2 regions of the Planococcus shenhongbingii genome follow, and region 2 is predicted to be linked to the other one. Evidence: a T-box and tRNA genes for the amino acid it is inferred to sense, from the RefSeq annotation. Region 2 holds a T-box; the other holds one or more tRNA genes.
The links. A T-box is a leader RNA that pairs with one kind of tRNA and senses whether it is charged. The one in region 2 lies ahead of alaS (alanine--tRNA ligase), so its partner is inferred to be a tRNA-Ala.
Positions count from the first base shown of each region.

Region 1 (11,658 bases), 300 kb from region 2:
TGTCATTCAGTAATTCATTGCCAAGCTTTTCATCCTTTTCCACCGTGTTGCCTCGGGGAGTGGAACCTGCCAAACATGTAGACAGGGCTAACCGGTCCTTCACTTTTACAAGCCTTTCCGGCGTAGCACCGAAGAACAATTGATTTTGTGCTTCCAAACCAAATAGGAAACTTTCAGGCTGTTCTTCAGATACTTGATAAAGAGCCGACGCAGATGAAAGCGGCTGCTCAAATTCTAATCTCAGGGAACGTGCAATCACCACTTTTTCGGCTTGTTTTGCTTTAATGAGAGCCGTCACTTTAGTAATCGAGTCCATGTATTGCTCTTTCTTAATTTCAGTACGTTCCACTACGAGCGGTTTTTGGTATTTCGGCCGTTCCATAACTTGGGCAGCATGGATCAGCCGATCACGTTCTTTCCGCAAAGCCTCAAATGCATTGAAGGTGGCGTCTTCATTTGTAATTAAATTGATGCTGACATACGCCTGATCATCTTTAATTATCATTTGAAATGATGGCACTGCAAAATAAGCTTGTGGAAAATGGGTCCATTCGCTTTGATTTTCATTTAACGGATCAAATGAAAATCCGCCAAATAATATGGGTTGCACATCTGCTTCTTCATTAACAATCTGGCTGCACAAATTCTGCCAATCTTGCTTGATTTCTTCAAACCGTCCATGATGATTTGGTGAAGCAAGAACATGGGCATGTCCAAGCCCAACTAAGGTAAATGTCTTTTCACGATTTTGCCAGAACATTCGCTTTCCTTGATAATGCTTATCCCCTGCTTCAAAAAATGCCAACGCCGACATTCTGGAGACTTCAATTGTTTCTGTGTAAAAACTGTACGCAAGATATCGCGTACTCGTATATTTTTCTGTCGATGAATTCTGTTGTGGATTCATCTTTTTCCCTCCGTTTTAAACTCGTTGCGTAAAAAATCGCAATCTGCTTCACTTTTTAATCTCTATCTTCTATCATACTCTTTTCTATTAAATTGAGCACAACATTTGCTGTATTTCCAATGAAATTGAAGGTGAATACAAAGGGAAAATTGTACAGAACGACACAATTATTTTTAGCTGACAATGGCTGCCTGGATGATTCAATAAACTTGTCTTTTAACCTTGAAAGACTTTTGTAAAGAGATTCTCAAAGTCATGCCAATCATGATAAAGATAGCAGCATTGTCTTTAGAAGTATTTTTTTGTATTGACTAGAGAGGTATGGTTTCTACCTATTGCTTTTTTAGCTGTTTTTCTTTGTAATGTGTTTGCCATTGTCATAATCGGTATAACCATACATAGCTAAACTTCATTTAAAAAGAATTATCGTTCCATTCAAGCCATTAGCAATAAAAAAAGAGCCACTTTAAAATCAAGTGACTCCTTTATTGAACTTTATCAAAAAAAGAGACATGCATTAGAATGCATGTCTCTTTTAGTATGACCCCTACGGGATTCGAACCCGTGTTACCGCCGTGAAAGGGCGGTGTCTTAACCGCTTGACCAAGGGGCCAATTACTGGCGGAGAAGGAGGGATTTGAACCCTCGCGCCGGTTTCCCGACCTACACCCTTAGCAGGGGCGCCTCTTCAGCCACTTGAGTACTTCCCCAGTATGGCTCCGAAGGTAGGATTCGAACCTACGACCATCGCATTAACAGTGCGGTGCTCTACCACTGAGCTACTTCGGAATGGTGGGCCTAAATGGACTCGAACCATCGACCTCACGCTTATCAGGCGTGCGCTCTAACCAGCTGAGCTATAGGCCCATATGTATAATAATTAATGGAGCGGGTGAAGAGAATCGAACTCTCATCATCAGCTTGGAAGGCTGAGGTTTTACCACTAAACTACACCCGCAAAAAAATGGTGGGTCAGGACGGAATCGAACCGCCGACACTTAGAGCTTCAATCTAATGCTCTACCAACTGAGCTACTGACCCATTTTGTTATGTAAAAATGGCGGTCCCGACCGGGATCGAACCGGCGATCTCCTGCGTGACAGGCAGGCATGTTAACCGCTACACCACGGGACCATTTTGGTTGCGGGGGCAGGATTTGAACCTGCGACCTCCGGGTTATGAGCCCGACGAGCTACCGAACTGCTCTACCCCGCGACAATAATATAGAAGAAATAAAAATGATAGTCCACACATTTTGAAAAAAATGGAGGAGGAAGAGGGATTCGAACCCCCGCGGGATTTGACTCCCCTGTCGGTTTTCAAGACCGATCCCTTCAGCCAAACTTGGGTATTCCTCCGTGCTAATAAAATGAATGGTGGACCTTGCAGGACTCGAACCTGCGACCGGACGGTTATGAGCCGTCTGCTCTAACCAACTGAGCTAAAGGTCCTAAAAAAGTGGCGGCAGAGGGGATCGAACCCCCGACCTTACGGGTATGAACCGTACGCTCTAGCCAGCTGAGCTACGCCGCCAGGATCTTTATTATATAGTTGGTGGAGCCTAGCGGGATCGAACCGCTGACCTCCTGCGTGCAAGGCAGGCGCTCTCCCAGCTGAGCTAAGGCCCCATTGAATGGTCGGGAAGACAGGATTCGAACCTGCGACCCCTTGGTCCCAAACCAAGTGCTCTACCAAGCTGAGCTACTTCCCGAACTGAATTGCTGAGTGGTGAAAAAATATGGCGCGCCCGAGAGGACTCGAACCTCTAACCGCTTGATTCGTAGTCAAGTACTCTATCCAATTGAGCTACGGGCGCATATGATGAAAACCTACGGTTTTTGCAAAACCAAATGGTGCCGAGGACCGGAATCGAACCGGTACGGTAGTCACCTACCGCAGGATTTTAAGTCCTGTGCGTCTGCCAGTTCCGCCACCCCGGCATAGGGTCGGCTATTGGTGCAAAAAAATTGGAGCGGAAGACGAGGTTCGAACTCGCGACCTCCACCTTGGCAAGGTGGCGTTCTACCACTGAACTACTTCCGCAAAAAATGGTGCGGGTGAAGGGAGTCGAACCCCCACGCCCGAAGGCGCTAGATCCTAAGTCTAGTGCGTCTGCCAGTTCCGCCACACCCGCGTGGCAATGAAATTGTGAAAAAATGGTGAGCCATGAAGGATTCGAACCTTCGACCCTCTGATTAAAAGTCAGATGCTCTACCAACTGAGCTAATGGCTCGAACAGGAATGGTGCCGGAGAAAGGACTTGAACCCTCAACCTACTGATTACAAGTCAGTTGCTCTACCAGTTGAGCTACTCCGGCGACAGAGAAAAATGGTGGAGGATGACGGGATCGAACCGCCGACCCTCTGCTTGTAAGGCAGATGCTCTCCCAGCTGAGCTAATCCTCCGTTATGTATGCCCAGCAATGTCCTACTCTCGCAGGGGGAAACCCCCAACTACCATTGGCGCAAAAGAGCTTAACTGCCGTGTTCGGGATGGGAACGGGTGTGGCCTCTTTGCCATCATCACTGGACTGTTTGGTTTTTAAAAGACAAGGTTTATTATACCAATCCCCGATGGGATTGCAAGCTTTTTTTGAAAAAAACTTGTGCCTTGCGCCTTCAAAACCGGATATGCGACATTGAACAAACGTATTTGGTTAAGTCCTCGATCGATTAGTATTCGTCAGCTGCACGCGTCGCCGCGCTTCCACCCCGAACCTATCTACCTCATCGTCTTTGAGGGATCTTACTTGCTTGCGCAATGGGAAATCTCATCTTGAGGGGGGCTTCGTGCTTAGATGCTTTCAGCACTTATCCCGGCCACACATAGCTACCCAGCGATGCCCCTGGCGGAACAACTGGTACACCAGCGGTGTGTCCATCCCGGTCCTCTCGTACTAAGGACAGCTCCTCTCAAATTTCCTGCGCCCGCGACGGATAGGGACCGAACTGTCTCACGACGTTCTGAACCCAGCTCGCGTACCGCTTTAATGGGCGAACAGCCCAACCCTTGGGACCGACTACAGCCCCAGGATGCGATGAGCCGACATCGAGGTGCCAAACCTCCCCGTCGATGTGGACTCTTGGGGGAGATAAGCCTGTTATCCCCGGGGTAGCTTTTATCCGTTGAGCGATGGCCCTTCCATGCGGAACCACCGGATCACTAAGCCCGTCTTTCGACCCTGCTCGACCTGTCCGTCTCGCAGTCAAGCTCCCTTGTGCCTTTACACTCTGCGAATGATTTCCAACCATTCTGAGGGAACCTTTGGGCGCCTCCGTTACTCTTTAGGAGGCGACCGCCCCAGTCAAACTGCCCGCCTGACACTGTCTCCCACCCCGATCAGGGGTGCGGGTTAGAATTTCAATACAACCAGGGTAGTATCCCACCGACGCCTCCCCCGAAGCTGGCGCTCCGGGCTCAAAGGCTCCTACCTATCCTGTACAAGTTGCACCAAAAGTCAATATCAGGCTACAGTAAAGCTCCACGGGGTCTTTCCGTCCTGTCGCGGGTAACCTGCATCTTCACAGGTACTATAATTTCACCGAGTCTCTCGTTGAGACAGTGCCCAGATCGTTACGCCTTTCGTGCGGGTCGGAACTTACCCGACAAGGAATTTCGCTACCTTAGGACCGTTATAGTTACGGCCGCCGTTTACTGGGGCTTCAGTTCGCACCTTCGCTTGCGCTAAGCACTCCCCTTAACCTTCCAGCACCGGGCAGGCGTCAGCCCCTATACGTCACCTTACGGTTTGGCAGAGACCTGTGTTTTTGCTAAACAGTCGCCTGGGCCTATTCACTGCGGCTCTCTCGGGCTGTTCACCCTACCAGAGCACCCCTTCTCCCGAAGTTACGGGGTCATTTTGCCGAGTTCCTTAACGAGAGTTCACTCGCTCACCTTAGAATTCTCTTCTCGCCTACCTGTGTCGGTTTGCGGTACGGGCACCTCCCGCCTCGCTAGAGGCTTTTCTTGGCAGTGTGAAATCAGGGACTCCAGGGCATACGCCCCTTGCCGTCACCGCTCAACGTTATGGAAATGGGATTTGCCTCATTTCCCGCCTCACGGCTTGGACGCGCTCAACCAACGGCGCGCTCGCCTTATCCTTCTGCGTCCCCCCATTGCTCAAACGGCGGGGAGGTGGTACAGGAATATCAACCTGTTGTCCATCGTCTACGCCTATCGGCCTCGACTTAGGTCCCGACTGACCCTGAGCGGACGAGCCTTCCTCAGGAAACCTTGGGCATTCGGTGGACGGGATTCTCACCCGTCTTTCGTTACTCATACCGGCATTCTCACTTCTAAGCGCTCCACGAATCCTTCCGGTTCCGCTTCAACGCCCTTAGAACGCTCTCCTACCACGGACATCGTTGATGTCCATCCACAGCTTCGGTAATCCGTTTAGCCCCGGTACATTTTCGGCGCAGTGTCACTCGACCAGTGAGCTATTACGCACTCTTTAAATGATGGCTGCTTCTAAGCCAACATCCTGGTTGTCTAAGCAACGCCACATCCTTTTCCACTTAACGGATATTTGGGGACCTTAGCTGGTGGTCTGGGCTGTTTCCCTCTTGACTACGGATCTTATCACTCGCAGTCTGACTCCCAAGCATAAATCACTGGCATTCGGAGTTTGTCTGAATTCGGTAACCCGGGATGGGCCCCTAGTCCAAACAGTGCTCTACCTCCAGGATTCTCAATCTTGAGGCTAGCCCTAAAGCTATTTCGGAGAGAACCAGCTATCTCCAGGTTCGATTGGAATTTCTCCGCTACCCACACCTCATCCCCGCACTTTTCAACGTGCGTGGGTTCGGGCCTCCAGTAAGTGTTACCTTACCTTCACCCTGGACATGGGTAGATCACCTGGTTTCGGGTCTACAACTGCATACTCATTCGCCCTGTTCAGACTCGCTTTCGCTGCGGCTCCGACTTCTCATCTTAACCTTGCATGCAATCGTAACTCGCCGGTTCATTCTACAAAAGGCACGCCATCACCCATGAACGGGCTTTGACTAGTTGTAGGCACACGGTTTCAGGATCTGTTTCACTCCCCTTCCGGGGTGCTTTTCACCTTTCCCTCACGGTACTGGTTCACTATCGGTCACTAGGGAGTATTTAGCCTTGGGAGATGGTCCTCCCGGATTCCGACGGAATTTCACGTGTTCCGCCGTACTCAGGATCCACTCAGGAGGGCACGCCTTTTCGGCTACGGGGCTGTTACCCAGTGTCGCGGACCGTTCCAGGTCGCTTCGCCTAACGCGTGCTTTTGTAACTCCGTATTGAGTGTCCTACAACCCCAAGAGGCAAGCCTCTTGGTTTGGGCTGTTCCCGTTTCGCTCGCCGCTACTCAGGGAATCGCATTTGCTTTCTGTTCCTCCAGGTACTTAGATGTTTCAGTTCCCTGGGTCTGCCTTCTCATGTGCTATGAATTCACACATGGATCCTGCCCCATTACGGGCAGGGGGTTCCCCCATTCGGAAATCTCCGGATCAATGCTCACTTACAGCTCCCCGGAGCATATCGGTGTTAGTGCCGTCCTTCTTCGGCTCCTAGTGCCAAGGCATCCACCGTGCGCCCTTTCTAACTTAACCAAGTTGGTTACATAGAAAGTCGACCGATCGCTCGGTCTCATCACTTGTGTTGCGTTGTTTCGTTTGTTTCAATGTCGTCATATCCAGTTTTCAAAGAACAAGTTGTTGAAAGTCACAAAAAAAGGCATCGCTGCCAAGGTGTGAACCTTCAAAACCGAACGCAAAACGTCAACCGGAACCGTGAGGTTCCGTTCCGAAGTAATCCTTAGAAAGGAGGTGATCCAGCCGCACCTTCCGATACGGCTACCTTGTTACGACTTCACCCCAATCATCTGTCCCACCTTCGGCGGCTGGCTCCCACAAGGGGTTACCTCACCGACTTCGGGTGTTACAAACTCTCGTGGTGTGACGGGCGGTGTGTACAAGGCCCGGGAACGTATTCACCGTGGCATGCTGATCCACGATTACTAGCGATTCCGGCTTCATGCAGGCGAGTTGCAGCCTGCAATCCGAACTGAGAACGGTTTTCTGGGATTGGCTCCCCCTCGCGGGTTGGCGACCCTTTGTACCGTCCATTGTAGCACGTGTGTAGCCCAGGTCATAAGGGGCATGATGATTTGACGTCATCCCCACCTTCCTCCGGTTTGTCACCGGCAGTCACCTTAGAGTGCCCAACTGAATGCTGGCAACTAAGATCAAGGGTTGCGCTCGTTGCGGGACTTAACCCAACATCTCACGACACGAGCTGACGACAACCATGCACCACCTGTCACCGCTGTCCCCGAAGGGAAAGCCTTGTCTCCAAGGCGGGCAGCGGGATGTCAAGACCTGGTAAGGTTCTTCGCGTTGCTTCGAATTAAACCACATGCTCCACCGCTTGTGCGGGCCCCCGTCAATTCCTTTGAGTTTCAGCCTTGCGGCCGTACTCCCCAGGCGGAGTGCTTAATGCGTTAGCTGCAGCACTAAGGGGCGGAAACCCCCTAACACTTAGCACTCATCGTTTACGGCGTGGACTACCAGGGTATCTAATCCTGTTTGCTCCCCACGCTTTCGCGCCTCAGCGTCAGTTACAGACCAGAAAGTCGCCTTCGCCACTGGTGTTCCTCCACATCTCTACGCATTTCACCGCTACACATGGAATTCCACTTTCCTCTTCTGCACTCAAGTCCCCCAGTTTCCAATGACCCTCCACGGTTGAGCCGTGGGCTTTCACATCGGACTTAAAGGACCGCCTGCGCGCGCTTTACGCCCAATAATTCCGGACAACGCTTGCCACCTACGTATTACCGCGGCTGCTGGCACGTAGTTAGCCGTGGCTTTCTGGTAAGGTACCGTCAAGGTGCCGGCAGTTACTCCGGCACGGTTTCTTCCCTTACAACAGAGTTTTACGATCCGAAAACCTTCATCACTCACGCGGCGTTGCTCCGTCAGACTTGCGTCCATTGCGGAAGATTCCCTACTGCTGCCTCCCGTAGGAGTCTGGGCCGTGTCTCAGTCCCAGTGTGGCCGATCACCCTCTCAGGTCGGCTACGCATCGTGGCCTTGGGAGGCCGTTACCCCCCCAACTAGCTAATGCGCCGCGGGCCCATCCAGCAGCGACAGCGTGAGCCGTCTTTCCGTCGGCTCCCAGGCGGGAGCCGAACCTATCCGGTATTAGCCCCGGTTTCCCGGAGTTATCCCGAACTGCAGGGCAGGTTGCCCACGTGTTACTCACCCGTCCGCCGCTGAAAACTTGGAGCAAGCTCCAAATTTTCCGCTCGACTTGCATGTATTAGGCACGCCGCCAGCGTTCGTCCTGAGCCAGGATCAAACTCTCCATTATAGAAGAAATTGATTGCTCAATGTTCTGCTGGCGGGATTGCCGCACGAATGCGCACAATCTCGCTTGATCTGCTTGCGCTGATCAGTAAGTTTGCTCGGATCGCTTTGCGACGATCCTCGCAGAAAATTCGTTGTCGCGCCAAGGCGCTTCAACAATTTTTGTTGACGTTTTGCTGTTCAGTTTTCAAGGTTCAGGTTTTCTTTTGTGAACGCCGCACTCATTGGCGACTTTATTAATATATCCTACTTCCGAAACGTTGTCAATACTATTTCAAAATATTTTTTCCGCTCGTCTTAAGGACATGTATAAATATAAACCGCCACGCGGATAAAATCAACCCCTTTTCTTAAAAAAGATTGATTTTATTTTTTCGTAATCTGCAACGAACAAAATGATTCCCGCCAATACTACACTTCCGCCAACAATCTGGCTTAAGCTCAACACCTCTCCCAGTATGAAATAAGCTAATACAGCAGCCCCTACTGGCTCAAATAAAATAGCAATTGAAATCACGTTCGTACTTACCCACTTCAGCGCCCAATTAAATAAAGTGTGTCCGAGCAAGTTAGGGATTATTGCCAACAATAAAAACCACATCCACTCAGATGCTGGATAAGGACCAAATGATTCTCCTTTGAATACGATATAGAAGAATAACGTTATGGTACTAAAACTATAAACTACAAAAGTATATGTAATTAACGACAGCCTCTTCCTAACATCCTGCCCAAATAGAAGATAAGCTGTTATTAAAGCACAGGCAATCAGAGCTAATATATCTCCATACAATGCTGATCCACTGACTTTAAAATCTCCATAACCGATTAAAACACTTCCGAGCACCGCAATCATTCCAGATATTAATGTCTTTAAAGAAATTTTCTCTTTAAAAAAGAAATAGGTACCGGCAAAAGCAAATAAAGGCTGCAGCGTAACAAGCACAGTAGAGCTTGCAACAGAAGTATAGTTCAATGATTCAAACCATAAGATAAAGTGAAAAGCCAAGAAAACACCTGCAATTGATGTGAAAATCCAATCTCTTTTGCTTAGCTTTTTAATTTCATGGGTATATTTCATAAAGAAGATTGGGCTCATGATGAGAATTGAAAACAGCATTCGGTAAAATGCGGTAACTCCAGAGTCCGCAGATGTCATTTTCACAAAGATTGCTGAGAGAGCAACTGAAAAAACACCGATGATGATGGGAATAAAGGGATGAACCGCTGGTCTTTCCATATTGACGCCTCTTTTCTATTAAGTTCTGTTTGAAAATACATAGTGGATTTCACACTTTTAATAGTGTGACACGTCCAATCTTCTTTTTCAATACTCGAAACGAAAGGAGGCTAAACATGTGGATCTTTTTTCTTCTCTTGAAGTTTTCTCGCTTGAAACTTTTCTAAAATTATTTTTAGCCGCTTTATTAAGTTTAATAATCGGCTTAGAGAGGGAATTAAAAAGAAAGCCTGTAGGTTTAAAGACGAGCATTGTCATCGCCACCTTCAGTTGTTTGTTGACCATCATCTCTATTGAGTCTGCGTATATTGCAAAAGGAAGCGAGCATGACAACGTAAATATTACAATGGATCCACTTCGTTTGGCAGCTCAAATAGTTTCTGGTATTGGTTTTCTTGGAGCTGGTGTTATATTAAAGCGAGGCAATGATTCGATCTCCGGGTTAACAACTGCAGCGATGATTTGGGGAGCCGGCGGAATCGGCATTGCGGTAGCAGCAGGTTTTTATATTGAAGCCGCTGTCTCTGTACTGATTATTCTGATTGGGATTGAGCTCGTCCCCCCCCTGCTCTTTAAATACGGTCCGAAGCGGCTACAGATGATTGAGGCAATCATCAAGATTATTGTTACTGAAAAAAACTCAATCGCTTCAATAGTAGAAGATATAAAAAAAGTTGGTGTCGTGATCGAGACTCTTTCTATTTCCGATCAACAGGAAAAGGGCGAGCCGCAAAAACATGAATTGATTATGCGGACCTCCTTTTCACAGGACAAACAAACACTTTTTCTTTATCAAACGATCGGTTCGATCGACTACGTTGAACAAGTGACGATTGAGTTAATTAATTAAGGAGGAAATGGAATGGCAGAATTTTTTGGATTACTTAAGAACGGAAACAAACCATCGCTGTACGCAGCCATCACAAATACGTTTATCGCAATAATGAAAGGTGTAGCTTTCTTTTTCACAGGAAACGTTGCCATGTTTGCGGAAACGATGCACTCGATCGGTGACGCAGCGAATCAATATTTCGTCTTTATCGGTTCAGCATTATCAAAAAAAGCCCCTACCAAACAATTTCCTAATGGGTTTGGCCGGTTGTTGAATATCGTTCTGCTTGGTGCCGTCCTGATTGTTGGAATCATGGCTTATGAAACTATCGTCGAAGGCTGGCATCAAATGACTCAACCGGTTGAAGCAGAAGGATTCATCATCAGTGTTGTGGTGTTATCAATTGCCATTATTTTAGAAACTTTCGTTCTATATAAAGCCGGAAAAGAAATTCTTCATGAAGCAGGCGTCAAAGGTGGAGCAATGGCTCCATTGACAACAAGTTTTGCTCATATGGATCGCGCAAAGCCTGCAACGAAACTTGTCTTTATGGAAGACTTAGTTGCAACTGCCGGTGGTCTACTCGCTTTGATTGCTGTATTGATCGCCCATTATACCGGCTTCCTTGCAGTTGAAGGTGCTGCATCGATCGCCATCGGGTTAATGATGTTTTACGTGGTTATGAAAGTATTTCTTGAGAATGCACGGGGAGCTATCGGAGAAACTGATGAACAGATGGTTAATCACATCGCCCATTTACTGAGTGAACATCCGGATGTAAAAGATATCCGAAAGCTTGAAGTCATCAAGGAAGGTGAATTTCTTCATGTAGAGACGAAAGTTGAAGTTAATCCTTCACTAAGTGTCGCAGAAGCAGATGAACTTCAAGATCGTATAGCCGAGGTGCTGTTGAGCCAGCCAAGTGTCAATGACGTCGTTGTCTCGTTAGATGCAGATGACGGAGTGAAACATTGGACGCATGTAAGTAAACGCCCTGAATCCATGCCTCCAGTAACCGAATAATTAAAAAAGCTTGAGCGCAATTTTATGCGCTCAAGCTTTTTTTATAGAGATGCTTGCAATATTTCTTTCACATCTTCATCTTTCAACTTCGTAAAGTTGCCGAATTCCCCATAAACCATCGCTTTTTCAACCATTAAATCGATTTTAGTATCATCGATATTGTAGTCAACCAAACGCGTCGGGGCTCCAAGAGATGTCCAGAAATCCCGCAAACGGTCAATTCCTTCAAATGCTATTTCTTCTTCAGTCTTTCCTTCAGGATTCACATCGAAGACGCGAACAGCCATTTGAGCGAATCTGGAAGGATTAACT
Region 1 is NZ_CP129235.1:1,320,558-1,332,215, reverse strand. It holds gene QWY16_RS06660 (isochorismate synthase) at 1-907, opposite strand, end outside; tRNA gene QWY16_RS06655 (tRNA-Glu) at 1,449-1,520, opposite strand; tRNA gene QWY16_RS06650 (tRNA-Ser) at 1,527-1,617, opposite strand; tRNA gene QWY16_RS06645 (tRNA-Asn) at 1,622-1,696, opposite strand; tRNA gene QWY16_RS06640 (tRNA-Ile) at 1,698-1,774, opposite strand; tRNA gene QWY16_RS06635 (tRNA-Gly) at 1,792-1,865, opposite strand; tRNA gene QWY16_RS06630 (tRNA-Phe) at 1,873-1,948, opposite strand; tRNA gene QWY16_RS06625 (tRNA-Asp) at 1,966-2,041, opposite strand; tRNA gene QWY16_RS06620 (tRNA-Met) at 2,046-2,122, opposite strand; tRNA gene QWY16_RS06615 (tRNA-Ser) at 2,173-2,265, opposite strand; tRNA gene QWY16_RS06610 (tRNA-Ile) at 2,282-2,358, opposite strand; tRNA gene QWY16_RS06605 (tRNA-Met) at 2,367-2,440, opposite strand; tRNA gene QWY16_RS06600 (tRNA-Ala) at 2,460-2,535, opposite strand; tRNA gene QWY16_RS06595 (tRNA-Pro) at 2,542-2,618, opposite strand; tRNA gene QWY16_RS06590 (tRNA-Arg) at 2,647-2,723, opposite strand; tRNA gene QWY16_RS06585 (tRNA-Leu) at 2,759-2,847, opposite strand; tRNA gene QWY16_RS06580 (tRNA-Gly) at 2,876-2,950, opposite strand; tRNA gene QWY16_RS06575 (tRNA-Leu) at 2,957-3,041, opposite strand; tRNA gene QWY16_RS06570 (tRNA-Lys) at 3,065-3,140, opposite strand; tRNA gene QWY16_RS06565 (tRNA-Thr) at 3,150-3,225, opposite strand; tRNA gene QWY16_RS06560 (tRNA-Val) at 3,238-3,313, opposite strand; rRNA gene rrf (5S ribosomal RNA) at 3,323-3,438, opposite strand; rRNA gene QWY16_RS06550 (23S ribosomal RNA) at 3,561-6,493, opposite strand; rRNA gene QWY16_RS06545 (16S ribosomal RNA) at 6,703-8,255, opposite strand; gene QWY16_RS06540 (DMT family transporter) at 8,589-9,491, opposite strand; gene QWY16_RS06535 (MgtC/SapB family protein) at 9,610-10,341, shown strand; gene QWY16_RS06530 (cation diffusion facilitator family transporter) at 10,354-11,346, shown strand; gene QWY16_RS06525 (iron-containing alcohol dehydrogenase) at 11,388-11,658, opposite strand, start outside.
Region 1: it has a tRNA-Ala gene. The T-box ahead of alaS (alanine--tRNA ligase) is inferred to sense a tRNA for this amino acid. The anticodon was not compared.

Region 2 (11,658 bases):
GACGTCAGCTGAAATCAGCATCTTCTCCGCCGCCATTGTCGTCAGACGTTCATCCCAAAGGACCACCGGTATAGCATACGCTTCTTCCAGCAAAGCTGCAAACTTTTCCGATGCCTCTGCTCGCGGACCAATTGAATTGTTCATGTTTTTCGGATAACCGACTACGACCTGGGTGACTTCATAAGACTTGATCAATTCGCCTAAGCGCTCAAATCCATACTCTCCTACAGCCTCGTTGATTTTAACCGTCTCGATGCCTTGGGCTGTCCAGCCAAGCGCATCACTGATGGCAACTCCGATTGTTTTTGAACCGACATCCAGTCCCATTATTCTCATGCTTATTCCTCATTATTCTTTTTGATATAGAACTTTACAAGCTCTTCCAGAATTTCATCCCGCTCGAGTTTGCGGATCATATTGCGTGCATCCTGGTGGCGAGGAATATAAGCCGGATCACCTGATAATAAATATCCGACAATCTGATTGATCGGGTTATAGCCTTTTTCCTCAAGTGCAGCATGGACTTGAAGCATCACTTGCTTCACTTCCTGCTCCATCGATTCATCAGACGGATTGAATTTCATAGTTTGATCAAATGAACTCACGACAAGCACCTCGCTTTCGGATCTAGATAGGAGAAAACCGCTCTCGCTGTCTGAATTATATTATATACGATTTTGGGTATTTATTAAACCTATTTGAGCAAGTTGTAGACAGATTCCAAAGCTTCGCCCAGTTTTTCCGGGTTTTTTGCGCCTGCCATCGCCATATCTGGACGGCCGCCGCCCTTGCCGCCGCACTGTTCTGCTACGTGTTTGACGATTTGTCCGGCATGATAGTTCCCGCCAGTCAAATCTTTTGTGACGCCGGCAATCAGCATCACTTTTTCGCCGTCTGTCGCACCGAGAACGATGACCGCTTTTTCAAACTTCTGCTTTAAGTCATCCATGATCTGGCGCAGCTGGTTATTGTCTTTCGCTTCCACTTTCGTGGAAAGAACCGTAATATCGCCGACTTGGCGTGCAGAACTCAATAATTCGGAAGACTGTGCATTTGAAATTTTCGCCATCAGCGACTCGTTTTCACGCTGCAGCCCTTTCATTTCCTGCTGGAACGTCTGCACTTTCTGGACCAGGTCTTTTGAAGATGTTTTCATCAGGCTTGCCGCTTCTTCAAGCGTCCGCTCGCTGTCTTTCAAGTTCTCATATGCCCCTTTGCCGGTGACCGCTTCGATGCGGCGGATGCCGGCACCAATGCCGCTTTCTGAAACAATCTTGAAGACGCCGATTTCTGAAGTGTTGACGACATGGACACCGCCGCAAAGTTCTAGTGAGTAGCCGCCGATTTCAACCACACGGACAACGTCGCCGTATTTCTCGCCGAATAACGCCATCGCTCCCATATCTTTTGCTTCCTGCAAGTTATGGTAGCCGGTTTGGACGTCAATGCCGCTCCAAATTTTCTCGTTGACGATTTGTTCAATCTGCTCGAGCTCTTCTTTTGTTACTTGCCCGAAATGCGAGAAGTCAAAACGCAGACGGTCTGGCCCAACGTATGATCCCGCTTGGTTAACATGCGTTCCAAGAATATCTTTAAGCGCTTGGTGCAATAAGTGTGTCGCTGTATGGTTTTTCACCGTATGGCGGCGTTCGCTTGCGTCAACTTCTGCAAAAACAGCTGATTTTGTCAATTCACCCGAATCAACACGCACCGAATGCAGGTTTTGGCCGTTTGGCGCTTTTTTAACGTCAAGCACAGATACCTGCACCAAATCATTGCTCAAGGTTCCGCGGTCGGCAATCTGCCCGCCGCTTTCCGCATAAAATGGCGTCTGGTCCAACATCACTTGAACTTCTTCGCCTTCTTGAGCACTGTCAGCCAGTTCGCCGTCTTTGATGATTGCCAGCACATTCGCTTCAGCTGCCGTTAAGCTATAGCCGATAAATTCGCTTGGCTCTGTAATACTGCCCAGCACTTCGGATTGCGTCTGCATCGAATTGACGCTGTGGCGCGCTTTTCGTGCCCGGTCGCGCTGTGCTTGCATTGCCGCTTCAAAGCCCGCATGGTCGATTGCCATGCCGCTTTCTTCCGCATACTCTTCCGTCAGTTCCACCGGGAAGCCGTACGTATCGTAAAGGCGGAAAGCATCTTCACCCGGAATTTCCGTATGACCTGCCGCTTTTTGCTGTTCGACAACCGACGATAAAATCGCCAGTCCGTCGTGAAGCGTTTCGTGGAAGCGTTCTTCTTCCAATTTCATGACACGGATAATAAAATCCTGTTTTTCATTGACTTCAGGGTAAAAGTCTTTCATGATATCGCCCACAACCGGCACCAATTCATACATGAACGGTTTTTCAATGCCCAGTTTCTTCGCATAGCGGACAGCGCGGCGCAGCAGTCTTCTTAACACATAGCCGCGGCCCTCGTTGGATGGCAATGCGCCGTCGCCGATTGCAAAAGCAACGGTGCGGACATGGTCAGCGATGACTTTGAATGCCATGTCGGCTTCCCCGTCTTCCCCGTATTTCTTGCCGGAAATCTGTTCGGTTTTCTGGATAATCGGCATGAACAAATCGGTATCGTAGTTTGTCGGAACGTCCTGCACAACCGAAGCCATGCGCTCAAGCCCCATTCCGGTGTCGATGTTCTGCTTCGGAAGCGGTGTGTAAGTATTGTCCGGGTTGTGGTTAAACTGCGAGAACACCAAGTTCCAGACTTCCAGGTAACGGTCATTCTCGCCTCCCGGATACAATTCAGGGTCGTTCGAGTCGCTGCCATACGATTCACCGCGGTCATAGAAAATCTCGGAGTTCGGGCCACTCGGACCTTCACCGATATCCCAGAAATTCCCTTCCAAGCGGATGATGCGTTCAGCCGGCACTCCGACTTCGTTGAGCCAGATGTCATATGCTTCTTCATCTTCCGGGTGGATCGTCACGGACAACTTCTCCGGTTCGAAGCCCATCCAACGGTCATCGGTCAAGAATTCCCAAGCCCAGTGGATCGCTTCTTTTTTAAAATAATCGCCGATTGAAAAGTTTCCGAGCATTTCAAAAAATGTATGGTGGCGGGCTGTTTTCCCGACGTTCTCGATATCGTTTGTCCGGATCGATTTTTGGGCGTTGACGATTCTCGGGTTTTCCGGAATCACACGGCCGTCAAAATATTTTTTCAGTGTTGCCACACCGCTGTTGATCCACAGCAAAGAAGGATCTTCAAATGGCACAAGCGGTGCGCTCGGCTCCTGGTCATGGCCTTTTTCTTTAAAGAATTCGAGATACAATCTTCTGATGTCTGCAGCTTTCATCGTCTTCATGGTTTTCATCTGTCTTCCTCCTTAAGCATAATAAAAAGCCTTCATCTCTTGCGCTTGCGCAAGGGACGAAGGCTTTATTTCGCGGTACCACCCTAATTACACAGGCAACTTTCACCCATGTCTCTCATTACGCCTTAACGCGGCTTTACGGCAGGGATTAGCTGCACTCCGGAGTAGCTTTCTAAAATTGCATGGCGAAGGTTCTTTCAGCCGAGGAACCTCTTTCTAAGCGGATGCGGATTTTATACTGTCTCCATCTGTGTGTTGTTTATTTATATAGATTGAATTATATAGAAAAACGCTCTGCTGTGTCAATAGAGACGATTGGACTGGCGCTTTCTGTGAATTAAATATATTTTTCGGCATGCAGAGTGCGTGATTTTGAAATACGCTCGATAAATGCAAAAATACGCTCCATTGCGGCCGAAATACGCCCAGTTAAAGTTAAAATACGACCAGCAGCCAACAAAATACGCTTCTATCGGAAAAATCCCCGAAAAAAAAGCGCCCGCGGAGGACGCTTGTTTTACGCTTCGAGAAAATCCTGCGGCTTGATGCCTTCCATGCCGATCAGCGGATGGATCGTGTTGGCGTTTTCCGCCGTCAAGCTCACCGAGCCGGCCGGTTCTTTAACTTTTTCACTGGCTACGGTGCTCTCTTTTGTTTCAGCTTCAGTTTCCGCGGCAGCCGTTTCTTCTTCAGGCAGCTGCAGCCGTTCTCTTAATGTGGTCATGCGCTGGACATCATCTGTCCGTTCAACACCGTAGCGGAACACCTGCGGATCGCCGCAAAGAATCAGGAAATCTTTGCTTCGCGTGATTCCCGTATACAATAAATTGCGCCGCAGCATTTTCATATAGCTGCGGACAACGGGCATGATGACCGTCGGAAATTCCGAGCCTTGTGCTTTATGGATCGAGCAGCAATACGCGAGCGTCAGCTGGTTCAAGTCGCTGCGCTGGTATTCCACTTCAATGCCGTCAAAAGAAGCCACCAGCATGTCCTGCTTCTCGACCGTTTCTTTCGCTTTCATAATGGCGACCACTTCCCCCATGTCGCCATTAAAAACATTGCTTTCCGGCTGGTTGACGAGCTGCAGAACTTTATCGCCGATGCGGTATGAGATATCGCCGAAAACCAGTTCTTTCCGTTTGCCGTCCGGATTCGGATTGACCATTTCCTGGATCATGCGGTTAAGTGCATCAATGCCGGCCGGTCCTTTGTACATCGGCGCGAGCACTTGGATGTCTTTAATGGAATGGCCTTTAGCAAGAGCGCTTTTCACTACTTTTTCGACCACTTCCGGAACTTGTTCAGGTCCCGCTTTAATGAACGAACGGTCCGCTGTTTTCGCCGTGATATCGGCCGGCAACTGGCCAACTTTCATTTGGTGGGCCAGTTCAATGATCGATGATCCGGAGGACTGCCGGTAGATATCAGTCAGTTCGACGGTCGGGATGCGTTTTGATTCCAATAAATCGCGCAGCACTTGGCCCGGCCCGACTGGCGGCAATTGATCTTGGTCCCCGACGAAAATGATCTGGGCATCTTCAGGAACGGCTTTCAGCAATTGATGCGCCAGCCACGTATCAACCATCGACATTTCATCGATGATGATCAACCGGCCTTCAATATCGCGTTCGGTTTCTTCTTCTTTTTCCTGTCCATTAAAGCCGAGCAAACGGTGGATCGTCATCGCTGGCAGGTCCGTCGATTCACTGAGCCGTTTCGCTGCCCGCCCTGTTGGCGCCGCCAAAATGATGGGGAACGGCTCTTTTTTCTTGGCATAGTCTTTTGGATCGAGCGACAAGCCGTGAAGTTCGGCATACACTTCGACCAAGCCGCGGACGACCGTCGTTTTGCCGGTTCCCGGCCCCCCGGTCAAGATCATGACCGAAGAGTTGATGCTGTTTTCAATGGCTTCCACTTGCGTTTCGGCATAATTGACCTCGAGCCGTTCTTCCGCTTCCCCAAGCGCCCGCCGCACTTCCGAGGCAGGAAAACGTTCGCGCTTCGCTTGGGAAGCCAGCATCGTTTCCAGTTTCGTTGCAATGCCCAGTTCTGAATAATAAAGCGACGGCAAATAAAGCCGGGTTTTTTCCCCTGCCACTTTGCCTTCTTCATTCAATTCAATCATCGCTTTTGAAATCAATTCAATCGGTATTTCATCTCGCGGATTGATTTCAAGCATTTCTTTAACAAGCGGAATCAGCGTTTTGGCATCGACATAAACATGGCCTTCCGACAGCGAAGCCTGGTTCAATAAATGAAGAATCGAAGCTTTGATGCGGTCCGGATGGCTTCCCGTAATGCCGAGTTTCGCGCCAAGTTCATCGGCGCGCTGGAACCCGATTCCTTCAATTTCTTCGATCAACCGGTAAGGGTTCTTCGTTAAAATATCGATCGTTTCTTCCCGGTACGCCTGGTAAATGCGCATGCCGACTTGAGGGCCGAATCCCCAGTCATTCAACTGGATCATGACTCGCTCCAGCCCCAGGTTCATCTGCAGCGTCGAGCGGATCGTATCTTTTTTGTCATCGGATAAACGCGGCACTGCATCGAGCGCTTCCGGGTCTTCCAGAATCTTTTTGATGGCCTCTTTACCGAGTTTTTTGACAATCGTCTCCGCTGTTTTGCGGCCGATGCCATTGAACATATCACTCGACAAATAATGGATGATTCCTTGTTCGGTTTCCGGAACTTCTTTTGTAAAAGTTTTCACTTGGAACTGAACACCATATTTCGGATGATTTTTCACAGCCCCCGTAAAACGGTATTGTTCCTCAAGCGACAGTTTCGGGAAATAGCCAGAAACGATGATTTCCTTTTCTGGATAGGAGGTGTTGGTTTCCTGGATTTTCACTTTGGCGATGGAAAATAAATTTTGGGGATTGTGAAAAATCGAGACGACGGGCCGGCCTAACACGAATTGTGCTTCTTCATGGAATAAATCAATTTGTCCGGTCATATCTGCCGTCTCCTTTCACAGTTTTATTGTAGTTTTGTAGCAATCATATCATACGCATAACGCGCCATTTCATTGCGGTCATCAAGTGTATAAGCTTGTTTCAAATGGTGCATGGCATCTTGGACGCGGTCTGTGGATACCGCGTAAAGAACACCGAGGTTATAATGCGCATCCGCGTGATCCGGATCCTGCTCCAGAACCTGCAAAAACTGCGGTTCCGCCAGCTCGAACAATTCCATGGAAGCAAGCGTTATGCCGTAGCTCAGGCGCGCTTGCACATCAGCCGGGTCTAATTCGACCGCACGCTGAAGGTACGGAAGCGCCAGTTTCGGCTGCTCCAATTTCTCGAAGCATTTGCCGATCATGAAATGCGCGTCCGCTCCTTCAAGGCCGTATTGCACTGCTTTTTCATATAATTTCAATGCTTCCGCATAGCGTTCCCCATTGAAATACAAATTGGCCAGGCCGTAATATGCGGTAGCCGAAGTTTCATCCAGCACAATCGCTTTTTGGAAAAAACGCTCTGCCCGCTCTACATCGTCCATAGACGTCAATACATGGCCGAAGTTGATATAGCCTAGCGGATTGTTCGGTTCTTCTTCAATCGCCTGCGTAAAAGCTTTGATCGCTTCTTCGGTATTTCCTTCTTGAAGGGCTTGAATGCCGATTTCGTTATAATTCATCATTGTCTCTCCTATTAACCTACATATTCCAGACGAGCGCCGTTTTTAAAGACGCGGTCGATGGTTCCGCCGCCCAGGCATTCTTCGCCGTCATAAAAAACAACCGCTTGTCCTGGTGTAATAGCACGGACGGGCTCGTCAAATGTCACAATGGCTTCTTCGCCTTTAAATTCAACTGTTACGCCAACATCTGCTTGGCGGTAACGGAATTTCGCTGTGCATTTTAATGTTCCCGTCGGTGCCGTATCAGATGTAAAACTCAAGTTCACTGCAGTCAAGCTGTCAGAGAACAGCGCTTCATGATTGATATTCTGGCCGACATACAAAATATTCTTTTCCAAATCTTTGCCGATCACAAACCACGGATCTCCTGCTCCGCCAATGCCGAGGCCTTGACGCTGGCCGATGGTGTAATACATCAAGCCATCATGGCTTCCTTTTTTCACGCCGTCAAGCGTTTCCATTGAGCCAGGCTGTGCCGGAAGATATTGGCCGAGGAATTCCTTGAAATTGCGTTCGCCGATAAAGCAGATGCCGGTTGAGTCTTTTTTCGTAGCTGTGGCAAGCCCTGCTTCAAGTGCGATTTCACGCACCCGTTTCTTTTCCATATGGCCGATTGGGAACATGACTTTCGACAATTGCTCCTGGTTTAATTGGTTCAGGAAATACGTCTGGTCTTTGTTATTGTCTTTGCCGCGCAGCATTTTTGTTTCGCCGTTTTCCATATGCTCGACTTGTGCGTAATGGCCGGTCGCCAAATAATCCGCACCGAGGCTAAGGGCATGCTCGAGGAATGCCTTGAACTTGATTTCTTTATTGCACATCACGTCTGGGTTCGGCGTGCGCCCGGCTTTGTATTCTTCCAGGAAATAAGTGAACACTTTGTCCCAATACTGTTTTTCAAAGTTGACGGCATAATACGGAATGCCGATTTGGTTGCAGACACGGATCACATCTTCATAATCATCCGTCGCTGTGCAGACGCCGTTTTCATCGGTGTCGTCCCAGTTTTTCATGAAGATTCCGATGACGTCATAGCCTTGTTCTTTCAATAAATACGCGGCAACCGAAGAGTCGACCCCTCCGGACATGCCGACGACAACACGTATATCTTGTGGTGCTTTCGCAGTCATTTATAATCACCTTTTCATTTTAGCGCCAAGCGCTTACTGATTTGAGCTGTTTTTTCAGCAGCTTCTGTTATTTGTGCTTCGGTCAAGCCGATGCCGAAACTGAAGCGGATCGAATTCCGCAATTCTTCCGCCTGGTCGCCGTACATGGCGACCAGAACATGCGACGGGTCGATCGAACCCGCTGTACAGGCGGATCCGCTCGACGCCGAAATTCCGGCAAGGTCCAAGTTCACAAGGAACGACTCGATTTCGATCCCAGGCAGGCTGAGATTCAGGATATGCGGCAAAGGGTTGATGCCGTTTTCCTTGAATTCTACGCCTTCCTCCCGGAGAACGTTTTTGAAGATTTTTTTATATCCCTGATAGGCAGCTTGTTTCTGCTCCATCGTTGCTAGTGAAATTTCCACCGCTTTGGCGAACGCTGTGATCGCCGGAACATTTTCGGTTCCTGCGCGGCGTTTCCGTTCCTGTTCCCCGCCATATAATAACGGAGCGAGCGGCGTGCCTTTGCGCTGGTATAAAAAGCCGATGCCTTTCGGTCCATTCAGTTTATGGGCGGATACGGACAATAAATCCACATGCAACTGTTCCACATCAACCGGCAAAACGCCATACGCCTGGACGGCATCGGTATGGAATGTGACATCGGTGTCTTTCAAAAGCTCCCCGATTTCCGCAATGGGCTGGATGGTCCCAATTTCATTATTGCCCAGCATGATGGTCACTAAAATTGTATCGTCCCTCAAAGCATTTTTCACGTCTTCTGCTCGCACTAAGCCGTTTTTGTCAACCGGCAAATACGTGACGTCATAGCCGTCGCTTTCCAATTTAGCGCAGGCATGGAGAACAGCATGGTGCTCAATCGTAGAAGTAATAATGTGTTTTCCCTGCTTTTTGGCAGCCGTTCCGAAAATCGCGAAGTTGTCCGCTTCCGTCCCGCCGCTCGTGAAAATGATTTCCGGGTCGTTGGCGTTGATGCTTTTCGCAAATATGCGGCGTGCATCATCCAGCGCTTTCCGTGCGATTCTTCCCGTTCCGTGGATGCTCGAAGGATTGCCGAATACAGTCCCGAGCGCTTGTGAAAATACATCAGCCACTTCCGGATGCATCGGAGAAGTGGCCGCATGGTCCAAATAAATTCGATTCATTTTGACTGACTCCTTATATATAGAACATATAGTTTTCGTTATCGGTGTCTTGCGTTTTGGTTAAATCTTCAATCGTCGTGGTATCCAGCACATTTTTTACCGCGTCCCGGATGCGGACCCATAATTCCCGCTGTGGCTGTGCTTCGTCTTCAATGCCTTCAACTGGCTGAATCGGCCCTTCAAGGACACGGATTACATCACCGGCTGAAATTTCTTTCGGTGAACGCGTTAGCATATAGCCGCCGTAAGCCCCGCGTACACTTTTGACCAGGCCGGAATTTCGAAGCGGCCCGACAAGCTGCTCTAAATAAGCTTCAGACAAATCATAGTCCGCTGCAATTTTGCGGAGCGGAATGGGCCCTTCTCCGTAATGTTTTCCTAACGCAATCATAATGGTTAAGCCGTAACGGCCTTTTGTTGATATTTTCATCATTACACCCCTGAATCAGATTCCAATTATTCTTCAAAATAGTATATCATACGTTACATGAAATGGACTTGCAATGACTTTTATTTGTCAAAACGATATACTGATAGAACGAATGTACGGAAGGAGTTTTTTGATTTGCAGAACGAACCTTTAGCTTTTCGTATGCGTCCGCGGACAATCGATGAAGTTGTCGGACAACAGCACGTCATCGGACCGCATACGGCATTATATAAAATGATACAGAACGGCCATGTGCCATCGATCCTGCTTTACGGCGAGCCGGGAATCGGCAAAACATCCATTGCCCACGCCATCGCCGGCACTTCCAAACTGCCCTTCATCGCGCTGAACGCAACGACGTCCGGCAAGAAAGACGTCGAAGAAGTAGTCGCTGAAGCGCGCATCACCGGCAAAGTCCTGCTGTTTCTGGACGAAATCCATCGTTTCAATAAACTCCAGCAAGACGCGCTATTGCCGCATGTTGAAAGCGGCGCCATCGTGCTGATCGGTGCCACGACGGAAAATCCCTTCCATGACGTCAACCCGGCAATCCGTTCCCGCTGTGGCGAAATCAAGCAGCTGAAACGGCTGAAGCATGAAGACATCGTCCAGCTCTTGAACAATGCGTTGTCCGATTCGAAACGCGGACTGGGCAATTATGAAATTGAAATCTCACCGGCGCAAGTCGAACGCATCGCGGAAGGCACCAACGGAGATGCCCGCAAAGCATTGACGATGCTCGAATCGATCGTTGTCGCATCGGATGAGCGTGATGGCAAATATATCGTCGAAGACCAAATGGTCGAACAAATGATCAAACGCGTCGGCGTTTTCGGCGATAAAAAAGGCTCCCATTTTTACAATCTGCTGTCCGCGCTGCAAAAATCAGTGCGCGGCAGTGACGTCAATGCTGCCATGTATTATTTGGGGCATCTTTTGGAAAATGGCGATCTTACAGCTGTGACGCGCCGCTTGCTGGTCATGGCTTATGAAGATATCGGCCTCGCTAATCCGCAAGTCGGCGGCCATGTGCTGGCTGCCTGCCAAGCGGCAGACCGGCTCGGCTTGCCTGAAGCCCGCATCCCGCTCGCGCAAGCGGTTGCCGAGATGTGCTTATCGGAAAAATCCAATTCCGCCTACAAAGCAATCGACGCAGCCATGGCGGCGATCAATAAAGGCGACACGGGCGATATCCCGATGCACTTGCGCGATGGCCATTATGCCGGTGCAGCCGAACTCGGCCACGGCGGCTATAAATATCCGCACGACACGCCGCTTGGATCGTACGGCGGCTGGGTCGACCAGGATTATTTGCCGAAAGAAGTGAAGTCTGCGGAGTATTATCAGCCGGTGATTGCTGGCGCGGAGAAGAAATACGCTGGAATCTACGAGAAATTGAAATCATTCCGGAAGAAAAAATAAATAGTCGAAGCCATTTCCGTCCGCGGAATGGCTTTTTCTTTATTTATTTGCGCTTAGCTAATTTTATTTGCGTTCGTGGATGGTTTATTTGCGTTTAAAAACTTTTATTTGCGTTCGTGAAGAGCTTATTTGCGTTCACCATAATTCGACATCCGAAAGCAAACTCTACGACCGATTTTGATGCTTTGCGCCAGCGAAAAGCGCTCTTTCTTTTGGCATCCATTTTTTTAAATTCCCCACACAAAAGCCGGCTCGCAAGATGAGCCGGCTTGTTCTTTAATTATTTCTGACGCGTTCGATGGGAATCGAGCGGGTGATATCATTGACTACCCAGCTGGCGCAAATCAAGCCGACAGTTGACGGTGTAAAGGCGTTCGAACTTGGCGGCATTTTCGCTTTGCGGATAGCTGCATCCGGCTTGCCGACTGTTTCTACCACGTCTTGGCGAATCACGATCGGGCTTTCGTCCGAAAACACGACTGGAATGCCTTTGCGGATACCCGCTTCGCGCAATTTTTTGCGGATGATTTTTGCCAGTGGATCCGTATGTGTTTT
Region 2 is NZ_CP129235.1:1,616,032-1,627,689, reverse strand. It holds gene ruvX (Holliday junction resolvase RuvX) at 1-336, opposite strand, end outside; gene QWY16_RS08070 (IreB family regulatory phosphoprotein) at 339-605, opposite strand; gene alaS (alanine--tRNA ligase) at 695-3,319, opposite strand; T-box leader at 3,378-3,588, opposite strand; gene recD2 (SF1B family DNA helicase RecD2) at 3,846-6,287, opposite strand; gene QWY16_RS08055 (tetratricopeptide repeat protein) at 6,311-6,970, opposite strand; gene mnmA (tRNA 2-thiouridine(34) synthase MnmA) at 6,985-8,103, opposite strand; gene QWY16_RS08045 (cysteine desulfurase family protein) at 8,118-9,251, opposite strand; gene cymR (cysteine metabolism transcriptional regulator CymR) at 9,265-9,681, opposite strand; gene QWY16_RS08035 (replication-associated recombination protein A) at 9,817-11,103, shown strand; gene QWY16_RS08030 (tRNA threonylcarbamoyladenosine dehydratase) at 11,380-11,658, opposite strand, start outside.